One region of the Dyella sp. 2HG41-7 genome, then DNA from elsewhere that is predicted to be linked to it. Evidence: predicted binding sites of a transcription regulator. Region 1 holds the regulator's gene; each other region holds the start of a gene.
What was found. Region 1 encodes HrcA, which represses chaperone genes, less so after heat shock. Its sites were predicted from a motif close to TTNGCACTCNNNNNNNNNGAGTGCNAA; they were not measured.
Positions count from the first base shown of each region.

Region 2: L0U79_RS00335 (co-chaperone GroES) is a predicted target of HrcA. The motif match lies at 2,854-2,880, and genes of this name have one in related genera.
Region 3: rpoH (RNA polymerase sigma factor RpoH) is a predicted target of HrcA. The motif match lies at 1,895-1,921, and genes of this name have one in related genera.

Region 1 covers NZ_JAJEJV010000004.1:2,307,035-2,314,959, reverse strand. The annotation lists gene dnaK (molecular chaperone DnaK) at 1-1,513, opposite strand, end outside; gene grpE (nucleotide exchange factor GrpE) at 1,633-2,169, opposite strand; gene hrcA (heat-inducible transcriptional repressor HrcA) at 2,252-3,307, opposite strand; gene recN (DNA repair protein RecN) at 3,471-5,141, shown strand; gene L0U79_RS11790 (response regulator transcription factor) at 5,294-5,929, opposite strand; gene L0U79_RS11785 (MASE1 domain-containing protein) at 5,973-7,583, shown strand; gene fur (ferric iron uptake transcriptional regulator) at 7,895-7,925, opposite strand, start outside.
Region 2 covers NZ_JAJEJV010000003.1:68,740-76,664, reverse strand. The annotation lists gene L0U79_RS00360 (PLP-dependent aminotransferase family protein) at 1-52, shown strand, start outside; gene L0U79_RS00355 (TlpA disulfide reductase family protein) at 159-1,175, shown strand; gene L0U79_RS00350 (cupin domain-containing protein) at 1,199-1,627, shown strand; gene cutA (divalent-cation tolerance protein CutA) at 1,591-1,920, opposite strand; gene L0U79_RS00340 (class II aldolase/adducin family protein) at 1,941-2,600, opposite strand; gene L0U79_RS00335 (co-chaperone GroES) at 2,956-3,249, shown strand; gene groL (chaperonin GroEL) at 3,366-5,009, shown strand; gene L0U79_RS00325 (YjgN family protein) at 5,187-6,356, shown strand; gene L0U79_RS00320 (M48 family metallopeptidase) at 6,413-7,420, shown strand; gene L0U79_RS00315 (LTA synthase family protein) at 7,482-7,925, opposite strand, start outside.
Region 3 covers NZ_JAJEJV010000004.1:903,714-911,638, forward strand. The annotation lists gene ung (uracil-DNA glycosylase) at 58-768, shown strand; gene L0U79_RS05495 (pirin-like C-terminal cupin domain-containing protein) at 872-1,753, shown strand; gene rpoH (RNA polymerase sigma factor RpoH) at 1,952-2,809, shown strand; gene L0U79_RS05505 (response regulator transcription factor) at 2,897-3,571, shown strand; gene L0U79_RS05510 (HAMP domain-containing sensor histidine kinase) at 3,564-4,967, shown strand; gene L0U79_RS05515 (efflux RND transporter permease subunit) at 5,294-7,925, shown strand, end outside.

The DNA.
Region 1 (7,925 bases):
CGGCCTTGATCTCGATGCGCTGTTCTTTGCCGGTCTTTTTGTCCTTGGCCGACACGTGCAGGATGCCGTTTGCGTCGATGTCGAAGGTCACTTCGATCTGCGGCATGCCGCGCGGTGCGGCCTCGATGCCGGCCAGATCGAACTTGCCCAGCGACTTGTTGCCGCTGGCGCGATCGCGTTCGCCCTGCAGCACGTGCACGGTCACGGCGGTCTGATTGTCGTCGGCGGTGGAGAACACCTGCGAGGCCTTGGTCGGCACCGTGGTGTTCTTTTCGATCAGCTTGGTCATCACGCCGCCCATCGTTTCGATACCCAGCGACAGCGGGGTCACGTCGAGCAGCAGCACGTCCTTCACCGAACCGCCCAGCACGCCGCCCTGAATCGCGGCGCCCACCGCGACGGCTTCATCCGGGTTCACGTCTTTGCGTGGCTCTTTGCCGAAGAAATCCTTCACGGATTCCTGCACCTTCGGCATGCGGGTCTGACCGCCAACCAGGATCACTTCGCTGATGTCCGAAACGCGCAGACCGGCATCGTTCAACGCCGTGCGGCACGGTTCGATGGTGCGCTTGACCAGGTCTTCCACCAGCGCTTCGAGCTTCGCGCGGGTCAGCTTGATGTTGAGATGCTTCGGACCCGACGCATCCGCCGTCACGTACGGCAGGTTCACTTCGGTCTGATGCGAGGACGACAGCTCGATCTTGGCGCGTTCGGCGGCGTCCTTCAGACGCTGCAGCGCGAGCGGATCTTTGCTCAGATCAATGCCCTGGTCTTTCTTGAATTCCTCGATGAGGTAATCGATGACGCGCTTGTCGAAGTCTTCGCCGCCCAGGAACGTATCGCCGTTGGTGGCCAGCACTTCGAACTGCTTCTCGCCGTCGACTTCGGCGATCTCGATGATCGACACGTCGAACGTGCCACCGCCAAGGTCGTACACCGCGATCTTGCGGTCGCCGCCTTTCTTGTCCAGGCCGTAAGCGAGGGCCGCCGCGGTCGGCTCGTTGATGATGCGCTTGACGTCGAGGCCCGCGATGCGGCCGGCGTCTTTCGTCGCCTGGCGCTGGCTGTCGTTGAAGTACGCCGGCACGGTAATCACGGCTTCCGTCACCGGTTCGCCAAGGTAATCCTCGGCGGTCTTCTTCATCTTCATCAGCACTTTTGCGGAGACTTCCGGCGGCGCCATCTTTTTGCCGTCGGAGGTTTCCACCCAGGCGTCGCCGTTGTCGTGCGCAACGATGGCGTACGGCACGATATGCAAATCTTTCTGCACTTCCGCGTCGGTGAACTTGCGGCCGATCAGGCGCTTCACCGCGTAGAAGGTGTTCTTAGGATTGGTAACGCCCTGGCGCTTGGCAGGCGCACCCACCATCACTTCGCCATCCTTCGTAAAGGCCACGATGGACGGGGTCGTGCGGTCACCCTCGGAATTCTCGATGACCCTGGTGGTGCTGCCATCCATGATGGCGACGCACGAGTTGGTCGTGCCCAGGTCGATGCCAATGATCTTGCCCATGATGTGTGCTCCGGAATCTCGTGTGCGGCTCCCTGGCCGCGAATGGTTGTCAGATGGGGTTCGTGTAAAAGGTGTTCAATACCAGTTGAACCCTGCAGTACTGAAATTACAGGCGCCGTTCAGTCGTCCTTGGCGACGGTCACGAGAGCCGGGCGCAGCAAACGATCATTGAGTACATAGCCCTTTTGCAGCACCGTCACGACGGTGCCGGGAGCTTTGCCGGGCGCTTCCACCATGCTCACGGCATGATGGCGCTCGGGATCGAGCGGCTGATCAACGGGATCGACCTGCACCAGACCATTGTTGCCGGCAATGCGCAGCAGCTCTTTCAGCGTAAGGTTCAAGCCTTCACGCACCGCCGACAAGTCGCCGCTTTCCACCGCCAGGCCGCGCTCGAGGCCGTCATAGATGGGCAGCAGATCGTTCAGCAGTTTTTCGTTGGCGAAGCGGCGCGCCTGCTCCAGATCGCGATGCAGACGACGGCGCTGGTTTTCCAGCTCGGCCTTTTCACGCAGCACGGTTTCGCGCAGTTCGTTGTTGCTCGTTTCCAGCTCGGCGACCTTGGTTTTCAGGGCCTCAAGCTGCGCATCGAGCGCAGGGTTCTGTGCGCCCGCTTCGGGCGTCGCGTTCGGCGACTGCGAATCGCTGGTGTGCATGAAATAACTCCAAACATCGTCTAGGGCCGGCATGTGCTGCCGACCGTCAAATATAACGCGGATTTCCCGCCTCCCGAGCGATTTATGAGGTCTTGGCGGCGCGATTCAAGGCGTCGCTGAGCAAAGCCGCCGTAGCCTGCACCACGGGGATCACACGCTCATACGCCATTCGGGTTGGACCGATCACACCAACCGCCCCCAACAGCCGCCCCTGCGCGCCATAGCTCGCGGTGACCACGCTGCAACCGTCGAGGGCGGCGAAACCCGATTCCTCGCCGATAAACAACCGCACGCCCTGCGCTTTGGCGCAGGTCTCCATCAATTGCAGCAGCTCGTTCTTCTTTTGAAAAGCGTCGAACAGCTCGCGCAGGCGATCCAGATTCGCGAGCTCGGCGTACGCCATCAGGTTGGTCTGGCCGCTGACCAGCACGTCTTCGTCTTGCGGCGCGAACGAGGATGCCGCCAGCTCCACCGCCTGAGCCAGCATCTGATGCAATTCGCTGCTCGCCTCGCGCAATTCGCGCAGCAAACGCGCGCGGATTTCGTCGACGCGCAGGCCGACAAAATGTTCGTTGATGTAGTTGGCCGCCTGCTCCAGCTCCCGCACATCCAACGGCTTGGAGAGCTGGATGACGCGGTTCTGCACCTGATTGTCCGAGAACACCAGAATCACCAGGATGCGCGCATCGGGCAGCGGCACGAAATCGATATGGCGCAGCGGGAAGTCCGTTTGCCTGGGCACGGTCACCACGCCGGCGAAATGGGTCATCGCCGAAAGCAGCATCGATGCATTGCCCACCAGATCGCGCGCCGTCGTCGGACCGGGCGGCAGCTCGCGCTGCAAGCGCACCATCTCGTCGCGCGGCAGCGGTTGCAGTTCGATCAGGCTGTCGACGAACAGTCGCAAACCGCGCGGCGTGGGAATACGCCCGGCCGAGGTATGCGGCGACGCGATCAAGCCGGCGTCTTCCAGGTCGGACATGATGTTGCGGATGGTGGCCGGACTCACGTCCAGCCCTGACGACCGCGCCAAGGTGCGCGAGCCCACAGGTTCGCCGTCCGCCAAATACTGCGCGATCAAGGTGCGCAGCAGACGTCGTGCGCGAATATCGAGTTCTTGACCAGGGTGGCGGTTCATGCGCTGTGGCAATCCGTGAGACAGCTAAGAAATAAGGTTTGCCGGGCGAGAATGCAAGAAAGCCGTAACAACGGGAACGGGGACCTGGGAACGCCCGCTTCGCGGCAAGCCAAATGTTCCCTATTCCCCTTTACAATCGCGCCGATCACCAACACGCCGCCCCATGCTCACCTCCCTCTACGTCCGCCATCTCGCCGTCGTTGAAGAAGCCGACATCACCTTCGGCCCGGGTTTGACCGTGGTCAGCGGGGAAACCGGCGCCGGCAAATCCTTGCTAGTAGATGCCCTGATGCTTTTGGCCGGCTCACGCGCCGACAGCAGCATCGTGCGCGCCGGCAGCGATCGCGCCGAGCTGACCGCCGAGTTCGATCTCACCGACCTGCCCGAGGCGCACGACTGGCTGAAGCGCGAGGAACTGGACGAAGACGGCGCCTGCCAGCTCCGCCGCGTGATTCGCGCCGAAGGCAGCTCGCGCGCCTGGATCAACGGACGCCCCGCCACCATCGGCCAGATGGGCGAATTGGCCGCATTGCTGGTTGAAATTCACGGCCAGCACGAGCATCAAGCACTGCTCGAACGCAGTCATCAAATGAACCTGCTCGATGCCTACGCCGAAAACGAAGCGCGCGTGGCGCAGGTGCGCGATCTCGCCCAGCAATGGCGCGAGCTTGGCGCGCGCATCCGCAAACTGAGCGGCGGCGACGATCGCGAACACCGCCTCGAATTGCTGCGGCACGAACTGACCGAACTCGAAAAATGGGCGCTGCCCGCTGCCGAGCTGGCGGATCTGGAAAACAGCCATAAGCGTTTGGCGAACGCGAGCAAGCTGACGGAAGGCATCACCAACGTCGTCGATCTGCTCGATGGCGACAGCGAATTTGCGCTGCGCTCCTCGCTTGGCCGCGCCCATGCTGAATTGGGCCGCCTTGCCGCACTGGACGATCGCCTTGCGCCAATGCTCGAACTGCTCGACAACGCGCAGATCCAACTCAACGAAGCCGCCGACAGCCTCGGCCGCTATGCGCAAGATGTCGACCTCGACCCTGAGCGCTACGCCGAAGTGGACGCGCACCTGACGCGCCTGCACGAACTGTCGCGCAAACATCGCCTGCCCGCGGCCGAACTCGACGACAAACGCATCGCGCTGCAGGCCGAACTGACGGAGTTGGAAAACGCCGGCGACGCGCTCGAACGCCTTGGCACTCAGCGCGCGCAACTGCAACGCGACTACGACAAAGCCGCGGAAGATTTGAGCAAGGCGAGACAAATTGCCGCCAAGCGACTGGGCAAAGAAGTTAGCGCGCTGATGTCCGAACTCGGTATGGCCGGCGGCGTGTTGCAAGTTACGCTGGAACACTCCGACAACAATGAACCCGACCCGCAAGGTCGCGAGCGTTGCGAATTGCTGGTCAGCGCCAACCCCGGACAACCGCCGCGCGCCCTGCGCAAAGTCGCCTCCGGTGGTGAACTGGCGCGCATCAGCCTCGCCATCGAAGTGGCAACGCTCGGTAAAGACACCATCGGCTGCATGGTGTTCGACGAAGTGGACACTGGCATCGGCGGCGCGGTCGCCGAAGTGGTCGGTCAGAAATTGCGCGCGCTTGGCTCGCGTTGCCAAGTGTTGTGCGTGACGCATTTGCCGCAGGTCGCGGCGCAGGGCCATGCGCATCTGCGCGTCAGCAAACATAGCGACGGCGCGTCCACGCAAACGCGTATCGAGACCTTGAACACCGAAGGGCGGCGCGATGAATTGGCGCGCATGCTTGGTGGCGTTGAAATTACGCGCGAAACGCGTGCGCACGCCAAAAAAATGTTGGAGCAAGCCCAGCTCTAACTCCCTCTCCCCTCCGGGGAGAGGGCTGGGGTGAGGGGCCAACCTCGCGCGATGTTGGCGAGTGCGCAACATCAAAAAATCAATTCGTGCAGTTCCCGGCAAGCCCCGCCCCTCACCCTAACCCTCTCCCCGGAGGGGAGAGGGGACTAAAGTCAGGTGCGCGTTTGCAACAACCCTCGTTCGCTGGCGATGCGATAAAGATCGAGTTCCGATCCCGCCCCCAGCTTGCCCATCAAACTTGCGCGATGGATGTACACGGTTTTCTGTCCGATCCCCAATTCGGCGGCGACTTGCTTCGGCGCGCGCCCGGCGGCCAACAGCAAAAACACTTCATGCTCGCGAGCGGTGAGCCGATCAATCGGATCGAGCGTGTCGTTGGGTCGCTCCGCGCGCCGCTGACGCAGGTCGGAACTAAGAAACTGTTCGCCACGCATCACGGCGCGCAAGCCCGCCACCAATTCTTCCGGCGCGACGCCTTTGGTGACGTAACCACTTGCGCCACGCCGCAGCGCTTCGGATACATAAGGCTCGCCGTCATGCATGCTCAGCACCACGATGCGCGTGCCAGCAGCGACACTGCGCAAATGTTCGATCAGCGGCAACCCGCTGCCGTCCGGCAACGACAGATCCAGCGCTACCAGATCGGGCTGGCGCTGGCTGATGGCTTCCACCGCGTCGTCGGCATTGCGGCATTCGGCCACGACCTCCAGGTCCGGCTCCATTTCAATGAGCCGTTTAAACCCTTCGCGGACAATGGCGTGATCGTCGACCAGAACAATACTGTGCATGGCCGCACTGTATCAGTCTGGACGACGGACGGAAGCGGTCCGCATGTACCATCCGCGCATGCGACTCAAATCACCATTGCCCTATCTCCCTTCTGGCCCACTTGTGGGTCTTGCCTATGGCCTGCTTTGGGCATTGCTCTGGCCGACCTCGCAGCCCGACTGGACACTTCAATTCGGCCTGCGCTTCGGCATTCTGTTGTTGTCGCCGTTGCGGTATTGGCCGTGGTTGATTGGCGGTGAGCTGGCCGCCGCGGGGCTTATCGATTATTTGCACGGCTACGCGCTGGGTTGGCGCGAGTTTGTTTACGGCGACCTTCCGCAACCGCTGGTCGTCGCGCTATGCCTTGGGCTGATGCGCCGCGCGAATCTGCGCGCAAGCATGCGCGATCCCGAAGAAGTCTCGCGCCTCTTGCTCGCGGCCGGCTTTACCGGCGTCGCCGCCACCGCCACCGACGCCCTGATGATGGCGGTAGTTCACGAGCTGCCACCCGCTGGTCTGCTGCAAGCACTGGGCGACGAAATGCTCGGCAACTACGTCGGCCTGCTGTTGCTGGTGCCGCCCTTGATCATGCTGTGGCGCGCGCGCCCGTCGAAGCAGGAGATTTCCGAGCTGTTGATGGACGGCTTGCTGGTGATGCTGCCGGCGCTGGTCATCTTGTTGATCCTTACGGAACAGGCCGCACCGCAACGCGAATTCGCCCGCATTCTGTCGTTGGCGCCGGTGTTGTTCTTCGCGTTTCGACATGGATGGCGCGGCGCGAGTTTGTCGATGCTTATCTCGAGTCTCGGCATGACCTTGGTCGACCGCGTATTTACGCACGTAACGCCTACCGCTTCCTCGCATATGTTTTTTGCCGTCGCCGGCACCGGCGCGCTGATGCTCGGCTCCGCAACCGACGCGCTTCGTCGCAGCAGCGCTCGCGTGGCGGAACAAAATGTGTATCTCGCCGCGGTAAATAGACGTCTGGATCATCTCGCGCGCCAGCTGCGCGATGCCGCGCGCGGCAATATGCAGGCGGAAGAAAACCAACGCCGACATATGGCCGCGGAATTGCACGATGAACTCGGCCAAAACCTCACCGCCATCCAAACGCACGTCAAGCTCGCGCAGAGTCGATTGCAGAAAGCCGGCATGGAAGATATCGGCACCGCCATCAACAGCATCCTCGGCCATATGCGCCGCGCACTGCATCGCTTGCTCGACGATCTGCGTCCCGCCGTGCTCGACGAATTCGGCTTGATGCGCGCCCTCGACGAAGGTCCGATCCGCGACCTGCTCGCCACCGCTGGCATGGGCTATCACACCGAATTGCACGGCGATCCGCGCCTGCTCGAAGAGGACATCCGCACCGCCATCTATCGACTGGCGCAGGAAAGCGCCACCAACGCGGTGAAGCACGCCCAGGCCACGGATTTTCGTCTACGCCTGCGTATTGGCGAGCGCGCCGGATCGGCGCTGGCGCTTCTGGATATCCGCGACAACGGCATCGGCCTGCCCGAGCGCGTTCCGCGTGGCGGCCGAGGTCTGCAGGGCATGCGCGACCGCGTTACCTCCCTGGGTGGATTGTTCCGCCTGAGGCCCGATCAACAGGGCGTTCACCTACGCATTTTGTTGCGAAGCAGCATAACTCGTAGAGAAACCAGTGACTTGTGACACTGTAACTAGGAAATTTTCCAATACCAGCTTCGTAAAGGCTTCGTTAGGATCAGTCCCATCGATGTGGGGGAGCCACCGTCGCAAGACGGTGAGCACGAGTCAGCCGTGGGGACGGCGGGCTCGAAGAATGGCAAGGAAGCCATTCCGCCGGAGTCTGGACAAAGAGCGGGTATTGCGAGCAACTCCAATACCTTGCGCGTCGAGAGACAACGGTAAGCCGTAGGGCGGACAGGAGTCCTCCCGCGGCTTTTTTTATGGGCGAACGAAAAGTCGGACCGAAGGCGCGTTAACGCCCCGTCCTCATGGTGTTACTTCTGCTTGAGGGGCCGCACGTACAGC
Region 2 (7,925 bases), on a different contig from region 1:
GCGGATCGACGAGGCCGTGCGCAAAGTGGTGAAGCTGATCGACGCCCGCTAGCGCGCTTCAACGTTTGCGGTGGACTCCATGAATTACCGCAAAGTGGCTCTTACGAGGAGCCAATCGTTTCGGGAGCATGTTCGCACCCCCAGTCAAGGAATCGAACGTGCGCGTCATAGCCTTCCTTTTATCGATGCTGTTCTTGATGTTGAGCGGATCGCTGCGCGCCGAAACCGGCGATCAGCATGCGCAAGCGGCTGCACGTGGTTTAGTCGGTACGCCAGCGCCCAGGCTTGTGCTGAAGACCATCGACGGTCAAACCATCGACTTGGCCAGCTACTACGGCAAGAAAGCCGTGTACCTGGAATTCTGGGCCACTTGGTGTGTGCCGTGCCGCCAACAGATGCCGCATCTTAAGCAGGTGTACGAGCATGCGGGAAAAGATTTGGTGGTGATCGCGATCGATGTCGGTTTCGACGATACGGTGAAAGACGTACGCCGTTACCGCAGCCAGATGGGTCTGAAGATGCCAATCGTGTTCGACGACGGTTCTATCGGCGAGGCGTTTCATTTGCGCGTGACGCCGCAGCATGTGGTGATCGGTCGCGACGGTCGCATCGCGTTTCTCGGTCACGAAGCGAATGACAAGCTGGACGCGGCGTTGTTGGCGGCGCGCACGTCGGCGCCCGCAAATACGGTCGCGCGCGCAGCAGCCAATAATGCGAGCGATGAGGCAAGCACCACGCTGCCGGACCTCTCGATTCCCACCGTATCGGGCGCCGATTTTCCGCTGCGCACAGATGCCGGCAAAGGTCGTCCCACGGTGCTGGTGTTTATGTCGCCGTGGTGCGAAACCTATCTCGCGCAGAGTCGCCCTGCGGTTGCGGAGAGTTGCCGCGCCGTGCGCGAGCAAGTCACCGCGTTGTCGCAAGACGATCGCGTGCGCTGGCTGGGCGTTTCTTCGCGATTGTGGGCAGGCAAGGACGATCTGCTTGCGTATCAGCGCGACCATCATCTGACGATGCCGCTGGCGCTGGACGAATCCGGCACACTGTTTCGCCGCTACCGCGTGACGCATGTGCCCACGCTGCTGGTGTTCGACGCACAAGGGCGCGTCGTGCGACGCATCGAAGGCGTCGATCCGAAACTGGGCGACGAATTGAAGACGTTGTCGTCGAAGTAGGCGCGTTCGATGGAGGTGTGTTTATGCGTTGTGTAACGGCTCTCGCATTATTCGTAGCGATTGGATGGGCAGGCGGCATTGCGGCAGCGGAAGAGCACGCGCTGCTATCGTCGCCGCTCGCCGCCACGCACGATCGCCAACTGAGCGCAGTCACCGTGACTTACGCGCCGGGGCAATTTTCCGCTCCGCATCGGCACGGCGGCGATGCGTTCGTGTATGTGCTGAGCGGCCATATTCGAAGTCGGATCGAAGGTGGCGCGCTGCACGTGTATGGCCCCGGCGACAGCTGGTTCGAGCCGGCCGGGGCGCATCACGTCATGAGCGGCAACGCGAGCGACGTCGAGTCCGCAACGATGCTAGTGGTGTTTGTCGCGCCACCGGATGCAACGCTTACGGTGGGGGATCGAAAGCCCGATCAATCTTCGCCGGCCGCGCGCACCCACTCTAAATAAGCGGCATGGCCGCGCTCCACCGGCACGGCGATCAATTCGGGCAATTCGTACGGATGCAACGCCAGCACGCGTTCCTTCAACGCTTCGAAACGCGACGCGGTGGTTTTGATCAGCAACAGTTCTTCCGTGTCAGTGGTGACTTCGCCTTTCCACCGATACGTCGATTGGATGCCGGGAATGCGATTTACGCACGCCGCGAGCGATTCGTTGACCAAGGCTTCGGCCAGATGCGTCGCGCTCGCGACATTCGGACACGTGCAATAGCAGAGCAGAACATGGTCGGGAGCAGACATAGAAAGCCTCGTCGACGCGCTTAGGTGGAAGAAGCGTTGCGCGCCATCAAACCGTAATTGCCGAATTTTTCCAGCACATCGCCCACTTCCTTATCGCTCAACATGGCGGGTTTGCCGATTTGCAGCGCCAACGTGTACTGATGCGCGAGCGTTTCCACTTCGATCGCGCGCCACATCGCTTGTTCCATGTTGGCGCCGGTGGCGATCATGCCGTGATTGGCCATCAGGCACGCGAGCCGTCCATCCAGCGCGCGCACCACGGCATTGGAGAGTTCCTGCGTGCCGTAGGTGAAATATTCCGAGCAGCGAATCGAATCGCCGCCGCCGACGGCGATCATGTAATGCGCGGCGGGGATATCCATGCGGCACATCGCCAACGCCGTGCTGTACGGCGGATGCGCGTGCACGATCGCGCCCGCGTCGGCGCGCGCTGCGTAGATATCGCGATGGAATCGCCACTCGCTGGACGGACGGCGCGGGTGTTCGTATCGACCCTCCATATCCACGAACACCACGTCGTCCGGCGCGACCTCGCCGTAGGGCATCCCGCTGGGCGTGATCAGGAATCCGCCGCCGAAGCGGATGCTCAGGTTGCCGGAGGTGCCCTGGCTCAAGCCGGACGGGGTCAATTTCAAACCGTTGGCGACGATTTTCTCGCGAAGCGAGCGCTCGTTACTCACTGCCGATAGCCTTGTTGTTGGCGCAATACGTAATCGTTGACGTTCTCGCAGCCGGTGTCGATAGGGAATATCCCGTCGCCCCGGCTTTCCTCGCTCCTCAAACCCGGGCATACCCATGTGCCCTCACCGCGTGCGCCGGGGCGACGATCTAAAAATTGCTTCTATCCGAACCCTTGAAAGCCGCCAGCCCACCCCTATTCATCTCTTCAGAGTTCGACCGGCCCTGTACCCAGGGTTTTTTTGGAGGCTAAAATTGGCACTCGTGTTTCCCGAGTGCTAACAGGCGCCTGCCAGAGGCCGGCCTCGGGGTCGCCCACTATTTTCTCTAACCTCAAGCCATAGCTGGAGTTTTCTCATGAGCAAACTGCGTCCGCTGCACGATCGCGTCATCGTCAAGCGTCTGGAAGAGGAGCGTGTCTCCGCCGGCGGCATCGTCATCCCCGATAGCGCAACCGAAAAGCAGACCCGCGGCAAGGTCATCGCCGCCGGTGAAGGCCGCATCCTGGAAGACGGCAAGGTGCGCCCGATGTCGGTCAAGGCCGGCGAAGTGGTGCTGTTCGGCAAGTACGCCGGCCAGGAAATCAAGATCGACGGCGAAGAGCTGGTCTTCCTGAAGGAAGACGACATTGTGGCGGTGATCGAGGGCTGATTCGGTGGCGATTGGTGTTGACGTCAAAGACTCGCACCTCGTCGCCTTTGGCTCCTTCCGCAGTTTTTTCGCAAGATTTTCCGTATTTAATTTAATTTTTTTGAGGCAAAAAAATTATGGCCGCTAAAGAAGTCCGCTTCGGCGAAGACAGCCGCGCACGCATCCTCAAGGGCGTGAACACCCTCGCAAATGCCGTGAAGGTCACCCTGGGTCCCAAGGGCCGCAACGTCGTGCTCCAGAAGAGCTTCGGCGCTCCGACCGTCACCAAGGACGGCGTGTCCGTCGCCAAGGAAATCGAACTGGCCGACGCCTACGAGAACATGGGCGCCCAGATCGTCAAGGAAGCCGCGTCCAAGACCTCCGACACCGCCGGTGACGGCACCACCACCGCGACCGTGCTGGCCCAGGCGTTCGTGCGCGAAGGCCTGAAGGCCGTGGCCGCCGGCATGAATCCGATGGATCTCAAGCGCGGTATCGACAAGGCCGTCATCGCCGCCGTGGAAGAGCTGAAGAAGCTCTCCAAGCCCACCGCTGACGACAAGGCTATCGCCCAGGTCGGCACCATCTCCGCCAACTCCGACGTCGCCGTGGGCGACATCATCGCCACCGCGATGAAGAAGGTCGGCAAGGAAGGCGTGATCACGGTTGAAGAAGGTTCGGGTCTGGAGAACGAACTCGACGTCGTGGAAGGCATGCAGTTCGACCGCGGCTACCTGTCGCCGTACTTCATCAACAACCAGCAGAGCCAGCAGGTCGAGCTGGATGACCCGTTCATCCTGCTGTACGACAAAAAGATCTCCAACGTGCGCGAAATGCTGCCGATCCTCGAAGGCGTCGCCAAGGCCGGCAAGCCGCTGCTGATCGTCGCCGAAGAAGTGGAAGGTGAAGCGCTGGCCACCCTCGTGGTCAACACCATCCGCGGCATCGTCAAGGTTGCAGCCGTGAAGGCGCCGGGCTTCGGCGATCGTCGCAAGGCGATGCTGGAAGACATGGCCATCCTCACCAACGGCCAGGTCATCTCCGAAGAAGTGGGCCTGCAGCTTGAGAAGGCCACCATCCAAGATCTCGGCCGCGCCAAGAAGGTCGTGGTGACCAAGGAAAACACCACCATCATCGACGGCGCTGGCGAAGCGGCGAAGATCCAGTCGCGCATCGGCCAGATCAAGGCGCAGATCGAAGAGACTTCTTCCGACTACGACCGCGAGAAGCTGCAGGAACGCGTGGCCAAGCTGGCCGGCGGCGTTGCTGTGATCAAGGTCGGCGCTGCGACCGAAGTCGAAATGAAGGAAAAGAAGGCACGCGTGGAAGACGCGCTGCACGCCACCCGCGCCGCGGTTGAAGAAGGCGTGGTCCCGGGCGGTGGCGTTGCGCTGATCCGCACGCTGAAGGCCATCGACGGCGTGAAGGGCGACAACGAAGATCAGAACCACGGTATCGCCATCACCCGCCGTGCGCTGGAAGCGCCGCTGCGCGAAATCGTGTTCAACGCCGGCGACGAGCCGTCTGTGATCGTCAACCAGGTCAAGGAAGGCAAGGGTAACTACGGCTACAACGCCGCTACCGGCGAGTTCGGCGACATGATCGAATTCGGCATCCTGGATCCGACCAAGGTCACGCGTTCGGCCCTGCAGTACGCCTCGTCCGTGGCCGGCCTGCTCATCACCACCGAAGCGATGGTGGCCGAGCTGCCGAAGAAAGAAGAGCACAACCATGGCGCCCCGGGCGGCGGTATGGGCGGTATGGGCGGCATGGACTTCTAAGTCCTGCGTTCATCGCGAAGTGTTTGCAGAAAGCCCCGCGCAAGCGGGGCTTTCTTTTTCCCTTTTCGATACCCCGGCCGACGGTTTGTCCCGCCCTGGCAGAGTGCGTTGCGGATCACATTTCGGCGCTACACTCGGCTCACCTCCGGGGGGAGGTCGAAGAGGGGAAATAGGGATATGCATGACGAGACCATGGGCTCGGGCATTTACTTGCCCGAGATCAGCGACACGATCATCGGTCGCTCCGCCGACGTCCACGAGTTCGAATTCCGCGGTAACGCGCGCGATTACTTTCGCATCTGGATCGTCAATGTCGCTTTGAGCATCGTCACGCTCGGTATTTATTCGGCGTGGGCGTCGGTGCGTACGCGACGCTACATGTACGCCAACACGCTGTTCGAAGGATCGCCGTTCGAATATCTCGCGCGACCCATTCCTATTTTGCGCGGGCGGTTGATTGCAGCGATGCTGTTCGCCACCTATGTGATCGCGGGTCACTTTTCCCGTCCGCTGCAGCTGGCCACGATGGGCGTGGTCGGTGTCTTTATGCCGTGGATGGTCGTGAAAGGCTTGATGTTCCGTGCGCGGTATTCGGCGTGGCGCGGTCTGCATTTTCGTTTTATCGCCGATTACGCCGGGGCGTATCAGTGGTATTTGTTGGTGTATCTGTTGATGGCGATTCCGCTCGGATTGTTTGGACTTCTGAAGTCCGTCGGGCATCCGCTCGCTGGCGCGTTGCTGCTGTTTGCGGGGATGTTCGCTTTCTATCCCTGGGTCAAGGGCAATCAGCAGCAATGGATGGCCGAGCACCATTACTTCGGCGGCAAGTCGTTTCGCTTCACCACCGAAATCGGTGCGTACTACCGCATCTATGGCGCTGCGTTCGGCATCGCACTTCTCTGCATGATTCCTACGGGGATTTTGATGGGGATCTTCTTCAATGGGTTGGTGAAAGGGCATATCGATCCAAAGACGCATCCGATTCTGATCGTCCTTGTCAGCTATCTATGCCTTGCTCCGTTGTACATCACGATTTGGACGTACACGCACGTCCGCATGACCAATGCGCTGTACAACCAGGCGTCGTTGGCGCGTTATCAGATGCAGTCGTCGCTCGAATTCGGGCCGATGCTGCGGATCTATATGGGCAATGCGTTGGCGATCATCTTTACGCTCGGTCTCGCCATTCCGTGGGCTAAGATTCAGGTGGTGCGCTATCGCGCGTCGTGTTTGCGCGTGATTGGCGAAGGCAACCTGGAAGAATTCACGCAACGCGCCAGCGATAACGACGTCAGCGCCACGGGTACCGAAATCGACAGCCTTTTGGGCTTCGATATCGGTCTCTAATGTCGATACCCGGCATCTTTCATGACGGTCGGACGACCCGCGCAACGCGGGTCGTCGTGTCGCGCGTGGGCGATTCGTTGAATTGGCGTGGTGCGGATGTGGCCGGATGCGCGCCATTCTCGGATATCGAGCCGAGCGCACGCGTTATCGGCGTGCCCTTTACCTTGTGGTTGCCGGACGGCGCGCAATTGCAGATTGCGCATGACGACATGCCCGCGGATTGGTTCGCGCGCAGTCATCGCATCGAGCGCACGGTCGATCGATTGGAGCGCATGCGTTCGATCGCGATCGTCAGCATCGTGGTCGTGGTGCTGGCGACGATCGGTTTATTCGAATACGTGTTGCCGTGGACGGCCGATCGCATCGCTTCGCATATGCCGCACCGCGCCGAAGTGGTGATGGGAAGAGAATCGCTATCGGTTTTGCGAGGACGAATTCTTTTAACTAGCCAGTTGCCTGCGGATCGCCGCGCGCACCTGCAGCAGATTTTCGATCGGTTTGCGCACGGCGTTTCCGGGCTCCCGCCAGTAGCTATCGCCTTTTACAACGCGCCAGCCATCGGCGCGAATGCCTTCGCGCTGCCGGATGGAACCGTCGTGTTCACCGACGACCTGATCAAGGCGTTGCCGGATGATCGCTCGTTTCTCGCGGTGGCGGCGCATGAACTTGGGCATCAGGCGCACCACCACATGATGCGAGAAGTGCTGCGCAGTTCGGGCGTCGTAGTGATTGCGGGGATGCTGGCGGGCGATGTCACGTCGGTGGGAAGCCTCGCTTCGGCAATTCCCGTTTTTCTGTTGAACAGTCATTATTCCCGTGCGTTTGAAGCGGACGCGGATAATTTTGCGTTTCAGGCGCTCGCGCAGCAGAGCATCGATCCGATGGCGTTCGTCGATGCGATGCGCGCGTTGGAGCAGGCGCATCACGTGTCCGCCGATTCACAGGCCGATCGCTATTTGTCCAGTCATCCGCTCGACAGCGAACGCATCGCACGCGCAGAGGCGGCATCGCGCGACTTTCGTCGCACTCAATCAGAGCGCGCCAATACGTTGGCGCGCCAATAACGTCACCTTCCAGCGTGCTTCCTTGCGCGAGGAATCAGCTTTTACGCGACTTGCTAAGCGCTCAGCGATGCGCGCCCATGGCTTCCGATGCCTGCGTGCCCGCTTCCTCGTTGTCCTGTTTCGCGACGGCCGTATTGGAAGGCAACAGGCTCGCAGGCAGCAGCTTGTCGAGTTTGCCTTTCATGCGCAGCACGGCGACGCTCGCCATGTCCTTATCGAAGGTTTGCTGTTGCGCGTTGATCGGCGGCGGCTGCGCACCGGGGGCGTGCGTGAGATCCGCCAGCGACGGCGCGAGCACCTGCGTCAGCGCGAAATACGCGTCGTCATGAATGCCAGCGCGTTCGAGCAGCAAGCCCGGCAGCATCCAGGAGGCCATATCCACGTGTTGCGCGGCGCCCGGATTGCGCGGATCGATCAGCAACCACGTGCCCGCTTGCGCCAGCATGTCCTGACCGTTTGCGAAACCCGTCGCGTGATACGTATCGGTGAGGCCGGGGAGGTGGTC
Region 3 (7,925 bases), 1.4 Mb from region 1:
CGTGGCCGACCTAATCGTTATGATTCGGGGATGGCTAACGATCAACACGCAGCCCCGATGAGCGAAGAAGAACGCGTCAAACTCGAACCGTCCTGGAAAAGTCGCATCGGCGATTATTTGCAGCGACCTGAGATGCGCACGCTGTCCGAATTTCTCCGCGCGGAGAAACGTGCCGGCAAAGTGATTTATCCGCCGGGCCCCGAGATTTTCAACGCGTTTCAGCACACACCGTTCGAGGCCGTGCGCGTCGTGATACTCGGGCAGGATCCGTATCACGGCCCGGGGCAGGCGCATGGTTTGTGTTTCTCGGTGCGCCCCGGCGTGCCGGCGCCGCCGTCGCTGGTGAACATCTTCAAAGAGATCCAGCGCGATCTCGGTTATTCGCCGCCTGACCACGGCTGCCTGACACCCTGGGCGGATCGCGGGGTGCTGTTGCTCAACGCGGTGCTTACCGTGGAGCAGAGCCAGGCCGCCTCGCATCAGGGCAAAGGGTGGGAAGGTTTCACCGACGCGGCGATCGATGCGCTCAATCGGGAGCGCGAGGGGATCGTCTTCATGCTCTGGGGCTCTTACGCCCAGCGCAAAGGGCAGCTTATCGACACCTCCCGCCACGCGGTCCTGAAGTCGGTGCACCCCTCGCCCTTGTCGGCGCATCGAGGGTTTATCGGTTGTGGACACTTTTCGAGTGCCAACCGTTACCTGCAGGAACAGGGGCAACCGCCCATCGACTGGTCGCTGCCGCTTCGAGCTCAGCTGCGCGACGAATAACTACAATTGTTTCGCTGTGACCGACCCTTTGGTATGGCGGAGTCATCGGCACGGTGACTGCGGCCATCCGGAATGCACAGGAACTCTGGTGAGGAGCATGGCCATGAATACATCCACCTCAATGAACAGCCTGCATTTTACGAATCCAGTCGCCCCCGAGCCGCATCCGGTAGGCGCGCATTGCGACATCCGGCAGTTTCGTCACACGGATTTCGGCGAAGCGATGAGTCCGCTGGTATTGGTTGATCACTTCGTTATGACGGGCCCTACCTTCGAAGTGCACCCCCATGCAGGCATGTCGGCCGTAACGGTGTTATTTGAGGACACGCAGGGCTGGATGAGCAGTCACGACAGCGTCCACAACGATCACAGGATCGAACCCGGTGGCCTGCATTGGACGCTGGCTGGTCGCGGCGTCGTGCATACCCAGCAACCCGAAGGCGATAACCCGCGCCTGAATGGCTTGCAGCTCTTTGTCAATCTATCTCAACGGTTAAAGCAGATGGCGCCCGCCACCATGCTGCTGCGGCCGCAAGATGTCCCGGTTGTGGAGGTCGAGGGCCTCCGGCTGCGTGTGTTGGCGGGCTCCTTGGAGGGCAAGACAAGTCCGCTGATAACCCCAGAGCCGATTCTCATCCTGGACGGTTGGCTAGCCGATGGCGCGACAACGCGACTCCCCCTCCAAGCCGCCTGGAATGCTTGGGTTTATGCGCGTACCGGCAGTCTTTCCGTGCGTGATATCGCCGGTGAAGCGAAGGTCACCTTGGTCCCGGGTCAAGCAGTGGCCGTATCCGCCGATCAGCCCGGAGTGCTTGTATTGGGGTCGCCAGGCGGCGAGGTCCGTTTCGTGGTCATTGCTGGCCCGGCCATTCACGAACCGGTGGTTCAGTACGGTCCTTTCGTGATGACCAGCATTGAGGAGATGGAGCAGACCGTTCGAGATTTTCAGGCCGGAAAGTTCGGTACGGTGCGCCCGTTCACTTGAATCAAGCGGCGTCAGCCCAGCCTTTAACCGGCCACAAGTCATGCTTGAACTCCGGCTTTGGGGCACCCATCCGGGATGGACATGCCCGGGGTATTCGTGTACTATTTAGTACACAAAAGGCGCCGGAACTCATCGGTGCCTTTAGCACTCTAAGTATCCGAGTGCTAAGCTCAACCCCATATCTCTGGAGGTTCCAACATGTCCCAAGCCTTGGTAACGGCCAATCTGCCGGTTCCTAGCGTCGTCGGCAGTCTGGATGCCTATATTTCGGCCGTCCATCGCATTCCCGTGCTCAGCCAAGAGGAAGAGCAGGATCTGTCGCGTCGATATCATGAAGATGCCGATCTCGCCTCGGCCCGCAAGCTGGTGATGTCGCACCTGCGTTTCGTGGTGCATGTGGCTCGCGGTTACAACGGGTACGGTTTGCAGCTGTCCGACCTAATTCAGGAAGGCAACATTGGCCTGATGAAGGCGGTCAAGCGTTTCGACCCCGACCAGGGCGTGCGCCTGGTCAGTTTCGCCGTGCACTGGATTCGCGCGGAAATGCACGAGTTCATCCTGCGCAACTGGCGCATCGTCAAGGTGGCTACCACCAAGGCGCAGCGCAAGCTGTTCTTCAACCTGCGCAAGAGCAAGAAGCGCCTGGGCTGGATGAATGCCGAAGAAGTGCGCACGGTCGCCAAGGACCTTGGCGTGCCGGAAGCCACCGTACGCGAAATGGAATCGCGTCTGTCCGGTCGCGATATCGGCTTCGAAGCCCCGGCCGATGCGGAAGAGGATGCCAAGCCGGCACCGGAAGCGTTTCTGATCGACGAAGGCGCCGATCCGTACGAAAACGTGGCTGACGCCGACCAGTCCGACAACCAGCTGGAAACGCTGTCGTCCGCACTTCAAAAGCTGGACCAGCGTTCGCGCGACATCATCCAGCGTCGTTGGCTCAACGAGGAAAAGGCCACGCTGCAAGATCTTGCCGATGAATACGGTGTCTCCGCCGAACGCATCCGCCAGGTCGAAGCCAACGCCATGAAAAAGATGCGCGGTTTGTTCGCAGCCTGAAGCCGTACTGACACGGCAATCACGACGGCCTCCCTCGCGGAGGCCGTTTTGTGTTTAAGTCCCGCGTGAAATTCAACGCGGACGCCCATGCCTCACATCCTGGTCATCGAAGACGACGAGATCACCGCACGCGAAATCGTGCTGGAGCTGGCCGCGCATGGCATCAGCGCCGACCGCGTGCACGATGGCGCGCAGGGTTTCCAGCGCGCCCAGGAACCACATTACGACGCCATCACCCTGGACTTGATGCTGCCGGGCATGGACGGCCTCACGCTGGTAAAGCAATTGCGCGAACGCGGCATCACCACGCCGGTGCTGATGATCAGCGCGCTCGGTGACGTGGACGAACGCGTGCGCGGCTTGCGCGCCGGTGGCGACGACTATCTCACCAAGCCGTTTGCACCGGACGAAATGGCGGCGCGCATCGAAGTGCTGTTGCGTCGGCATCGCCAGGAACAACCTTCGCAAACCAAGCTGCGCGTCGCCGATCTGGAACTGGACATCATCACGCGCACGGCGCGCCGTGGAAGTCGCGAATTGACGTTGCTGCCCACCGAATATCGTCTGCTGGAATTCCTGATGCGCTACCCGGGCCAAGTGCTAACGCGCGCGATGATTTTCGAAAGCGTGTGGGGATTGCGCTTCGATCCCGGCACCAATCTGATCGACGTGCACATCGCGCGTTTGCGTCGCAAGGTCGACAACGAAGGCGAACCGTCGTTGATTCGCACCATGCGCGGATCGGGATATCGACTTGGCTAATCCCACCCAAAATCTCGGAATTCACTGGCGCGCCACCACCTCGCGTTTGCTGCTTGCCTACGGCGTGTTCTTCGTCATCTGGGGCACGGTGCTGCTGGGGTCCATTTATTGGGAAGCGCGGCACTATCTGGAAAACCGCACGGATACGCAGCTCAAGCAGCAAATTGGTTATCTGCGCAGCTTGAACGAAGACCACATGCTGGTGGCGTTGAACGACTACATGGTGCTCGAGCAAACCAACTACAACGCGTGGGGTTTGTTCGACGCGCACGGCAAGTGGCTGTACGGCGATGTGTTGCAGATACCCGAGGGCCTCAAGCCCGATATGGTCACCGTGCGCATGTCCACCGAAAATGTGGAGAGCGGCCCGTTCGCGCCGCAAACGCCCACACTTTCAGTGATCGCGACACGCCTCGACAACGGCCAAATACTCGTGCTCGCGCATGCCACGCGCATTGCCGCGCGCGTGGGCGGCATCATTTTGCACGCGTTGTGGTGGGGGCTTTCCTTTACTTTGGTGCCCGGTTTGATCGGTGGTTTGATCCTCAATCGCGCACCGCGTCGGCGCATTCGGCAGATCGAATCGGCCACGCAATTGATCGTGCAGGGCGATTTGCATCGTCGCCTGCCGGTGGGCGAACGCGGCGACGAACTGGACCGACTCGCCGCCATCGTCAACAACATGCTCGACCAGATCGAGCGATTGATGGGCGAAGTGAAGGGCGTCTGCGACAACATCGCGCATGATCTGCGCACGCCGTTGACGCGTTTGCGTTCGCAGTTGTACCGCGTGCAACAGCAAATGAAGGAAGACGATCCGCACGCCGCGTTGATCGAACAATGCGTCAGCGACATCGATGAAGTGCTCGCACGCTTCCGCGCGCTGCTGCGCATTTCGGAGTTGGAAGATCGGCGCCGGCGCGAAGGCTTCGTCGCAGTTGATCTGGGCCAGACGCTGCAGCACGTGCACGAACTGTATGCGCCACTGGCAGAGGACCAGCAACTGCAATTCGCGTTGCAGATCGATCCAGATCTGATCGTGCAGGCGGACCCCGATCTGCTGTTCGAGGCGCTGGGAAATCTGGTCAGCAACGCGATCAAATTCACGCCCTCGGGCGGTCGCGTGTCGCTGAGCGCGGTGCGCGTCGATGCAGAGTCCGCGCTTCTGGAAGTGATCGACAGCGGTCCTGGCATCCCCGAAGCGCAGCGGCAGGTCATCTGGCAGCGGTTCTATCGTGGTGATGCGGGGCGCGATGTGCCGGGTCACGGGCTGGGGCTTAGCATCGTCGCGGCCATCGCCAAGCTGCACGACTTCGGGTTGTCCATCGGGGATGGCAATGAGGGCACATCGATCAGTATGCAATGCCGTCTGCAGTCTTCGCATTCGACCGCTTAGATCGCCTATCGCACACCGATACAGGGCCTGAAGTCTCCCGACTTTCCACGCGCACGCCCGGTCGGGATTTTTCAAGTCGCCTCAGCGTCATCCCAGCGAAAGCTGGGACCCAGTGCCTTTGGCCCTTTGTTAAGTCGCTGGATCCCAGCTTTCGCTGGGATGACGAGCAAAAAAACGGAATCGTCGAATTCCAATCATGCCGATTAATGACCGTCGGTCGGTGCTCGGCCCTTTTATGAAACAATCTTCATGCCTGCGAAAGGCGCCACGGCAGGCGTTTTTCGATAATGCAGCCTCCGTTAGCCCGTGTCGCTGGAAGCCGCTGCATGTTGGGTCTCGTCAGAATCGCGCTCGCGCGCCCCTACACCTTCGTTGTCCTTGCGCTGTTTATTCTTATCGTCGGCCCCTTGGCCGCGATGCGCACGCCGACCGATATTTTCCCGAACATTGGTATTCCGGTGATCAGCGTGGTGTGGACCTATAACGGCTTGTCGCCAAGCGCGATGTCCGGCCGCGTCATCTACTACTACGAGCGCTCGCTTACCTCGACCGTCAGCGATATCGAGCACATCGAATCGCAGTCGCTGCCGGGCATCGGCGTCGTCAAGATTTTCTTCCAGCCGGGCGTGGACGTGCGCACGGCGACCGCGCAGGTGACCTCGATCTCGCAGACGGTGCTCAAGCAGATGCCGCCCGGTATCACGCCGCCACAGATCATCAACTACAACGCGTCCACCGTGCCGGTGCTGCAGATGGCGATGTCGAGCACCAAGCTCGGCGAGCAAACCATCCGCGATCTTGGGCAAAACTTTCTGCGACCGATGCTGATTTCGGTACCGGGCGTGGCCATTCCCACACCTTACGGCGGCAAGCAGCGCCAGGTGATGTTGGACCTGGACCCGCAGGCGCTTGCCGCGAAAGGACTCTCTGCGCAGGACGTCGGCAATGCGTTGGCCGCGCAGAACCAGATCGTGCCCGTTGGTGACGTAAAGGTCGGCAACTACGAATACACGGTCGAACTCAACGACAGTCCCGTGGCGATCGAAGAACTCAACAATCTTCCGATCAAGACGGTGGACGGCGCCACCATCACCATCGGCCAGGTGGCGCACGTGCGCGACGGCTCGCCGCCGCAGAACAACGTGGTGCGCGTGGACGGGCACCGCGCCGTGCTAATGCCTGCGTTGAAAGGCGGCAATGCCTCGACCCTGGACGTAGTCGCGGGCATCAAGAAGTTGTTGCCGTTGGCGGAAGAAACGCTGCCGTCGTCGATGAAGATCAAATTGCTCGGCGACCAGTCGATCTTCGTGCGCAGCGCCATCGCTTCGGTAGCGCGCGAAGGCATTATCGCGGCGCTGCTGACGTCGGTGATGATTCTGGTGTTTCTCGGAAGCTGGCGTTCGACGGTGATCATCGCCGTGTCTATTCCGTTAGCGGTGCTATCTGCAATCGCGCTGCTCGCCGTATTCGGCCAAACTCTCAACGTGATGACGCTCGGCGGCCTTGCGCTGGCGGTAGGTATTCTCGTCGACGACGCGACGGTCACCATCGAGAACATCAACTGGCATCTTGAGCAAGGCAAAGACGTGCACACGGCGATCATGGACGGTGCCAAGCAGATCGTGACGCCGGCCTTCGTGTCGCTGCTTTGCATCTGCATCGTGTTTGTGCCGATGTTTATGCTGGAAGGCGTCGCAGGATTCTTGTTCCGCCCGATGGCGCTGGCGGTGATTTTCGCGATGGCCTCTTCGTTCGTGCTATCGCGCACGCTGGTGCCGACTATGGCGATGTATCTGCTCAAGCCGCACCAAACGGAAGCAGGCAAGGGCGATCATCCTGAAGACGCGTACATCAATCATCACGAAGGCGATCAGCGCCCGGCGGTAAAACGCAGTCGCCTGCGCCTTGCGTTGGTGGTTTTTCAGCAACGCTTCGAACATCGCTTCTCGCAGATTCGCGATGCCTATTACGCTTGTTTGTCACTGGCATTGCGTGCGCGCCGTCGGTTCGTGATCGGTTTTCTGGCTGTGGTCGTCGTGTCGTTCGTGCTGCTGCCGTTCCTGGGTCAGGACTTTTTCCCATCGACAGAATCGGACGCCATTGCGATTCATGTTCGCGCGCCGGTCGGTACGCGTATCGAGGAAAGCGCCGCCGAGTTTGATCGTGTCGAAAACGCGATTCGCCAAGTCATTCCGCCGGATCAATTGGACAGCATCATCGACAATATCGGCTTGCCGTTGAGCGGTACCAATATGGTCTACAACAACAGCGGCACCATCGGGCCGCAGGATGGCGACATCCAGGTGTTGTTGAATGCGAATCACGGCGACACCGACGAGTACGTCAAGAAACTTCGCGCCGCGTTGCCACGGGAGTTTCCGGGAACGAGCTTTGCGTTTCTTCCTTCCGATATCGCCAGCGAGATTCTCAACTTCGGTGCGCCCGCGCCGTTGGATGTGAAAATTTCGGGTCGTCACAACGCGGAGAATCAGGCTTACGCCATTCGCTTGCTGCGTGAAATGCGCAAAATTCCGGGCATCGCCGACGTTCGCTTGCAGCAGTCCACGGGTGCGCCGCAGTTGAACGTGGATGTCGATCGTGTGCGCGCCGACGAGCTTGGCATCACCGAGCACGATGTCACCAACAGCATGGTCGCCTCGCTCGCCGGCAGTCTGCAGGTGGCGCCGGTGTTCTGGCTGAATCCGTCCAATGGCGTGTCGTATGCGGTGGTGGCACAGACGCCGCAATACCGCATGGACACGTTCGCGGATTTGCAAAGCTTGCCGGTTACGTCGTCGGCGACCGGTGCGCGGCAGATTCTCGGTGCGCTCGCCACGATCAAGCGCACGGCGAGTCCCGCGGTGGTCACGCACTACAACATCGCGCCTTCGTTCGATATCTATGCATCGGTGCAAGGGCGCGATCTCGGCGGCGTCGCGAACGACATCCAAAAAGTCT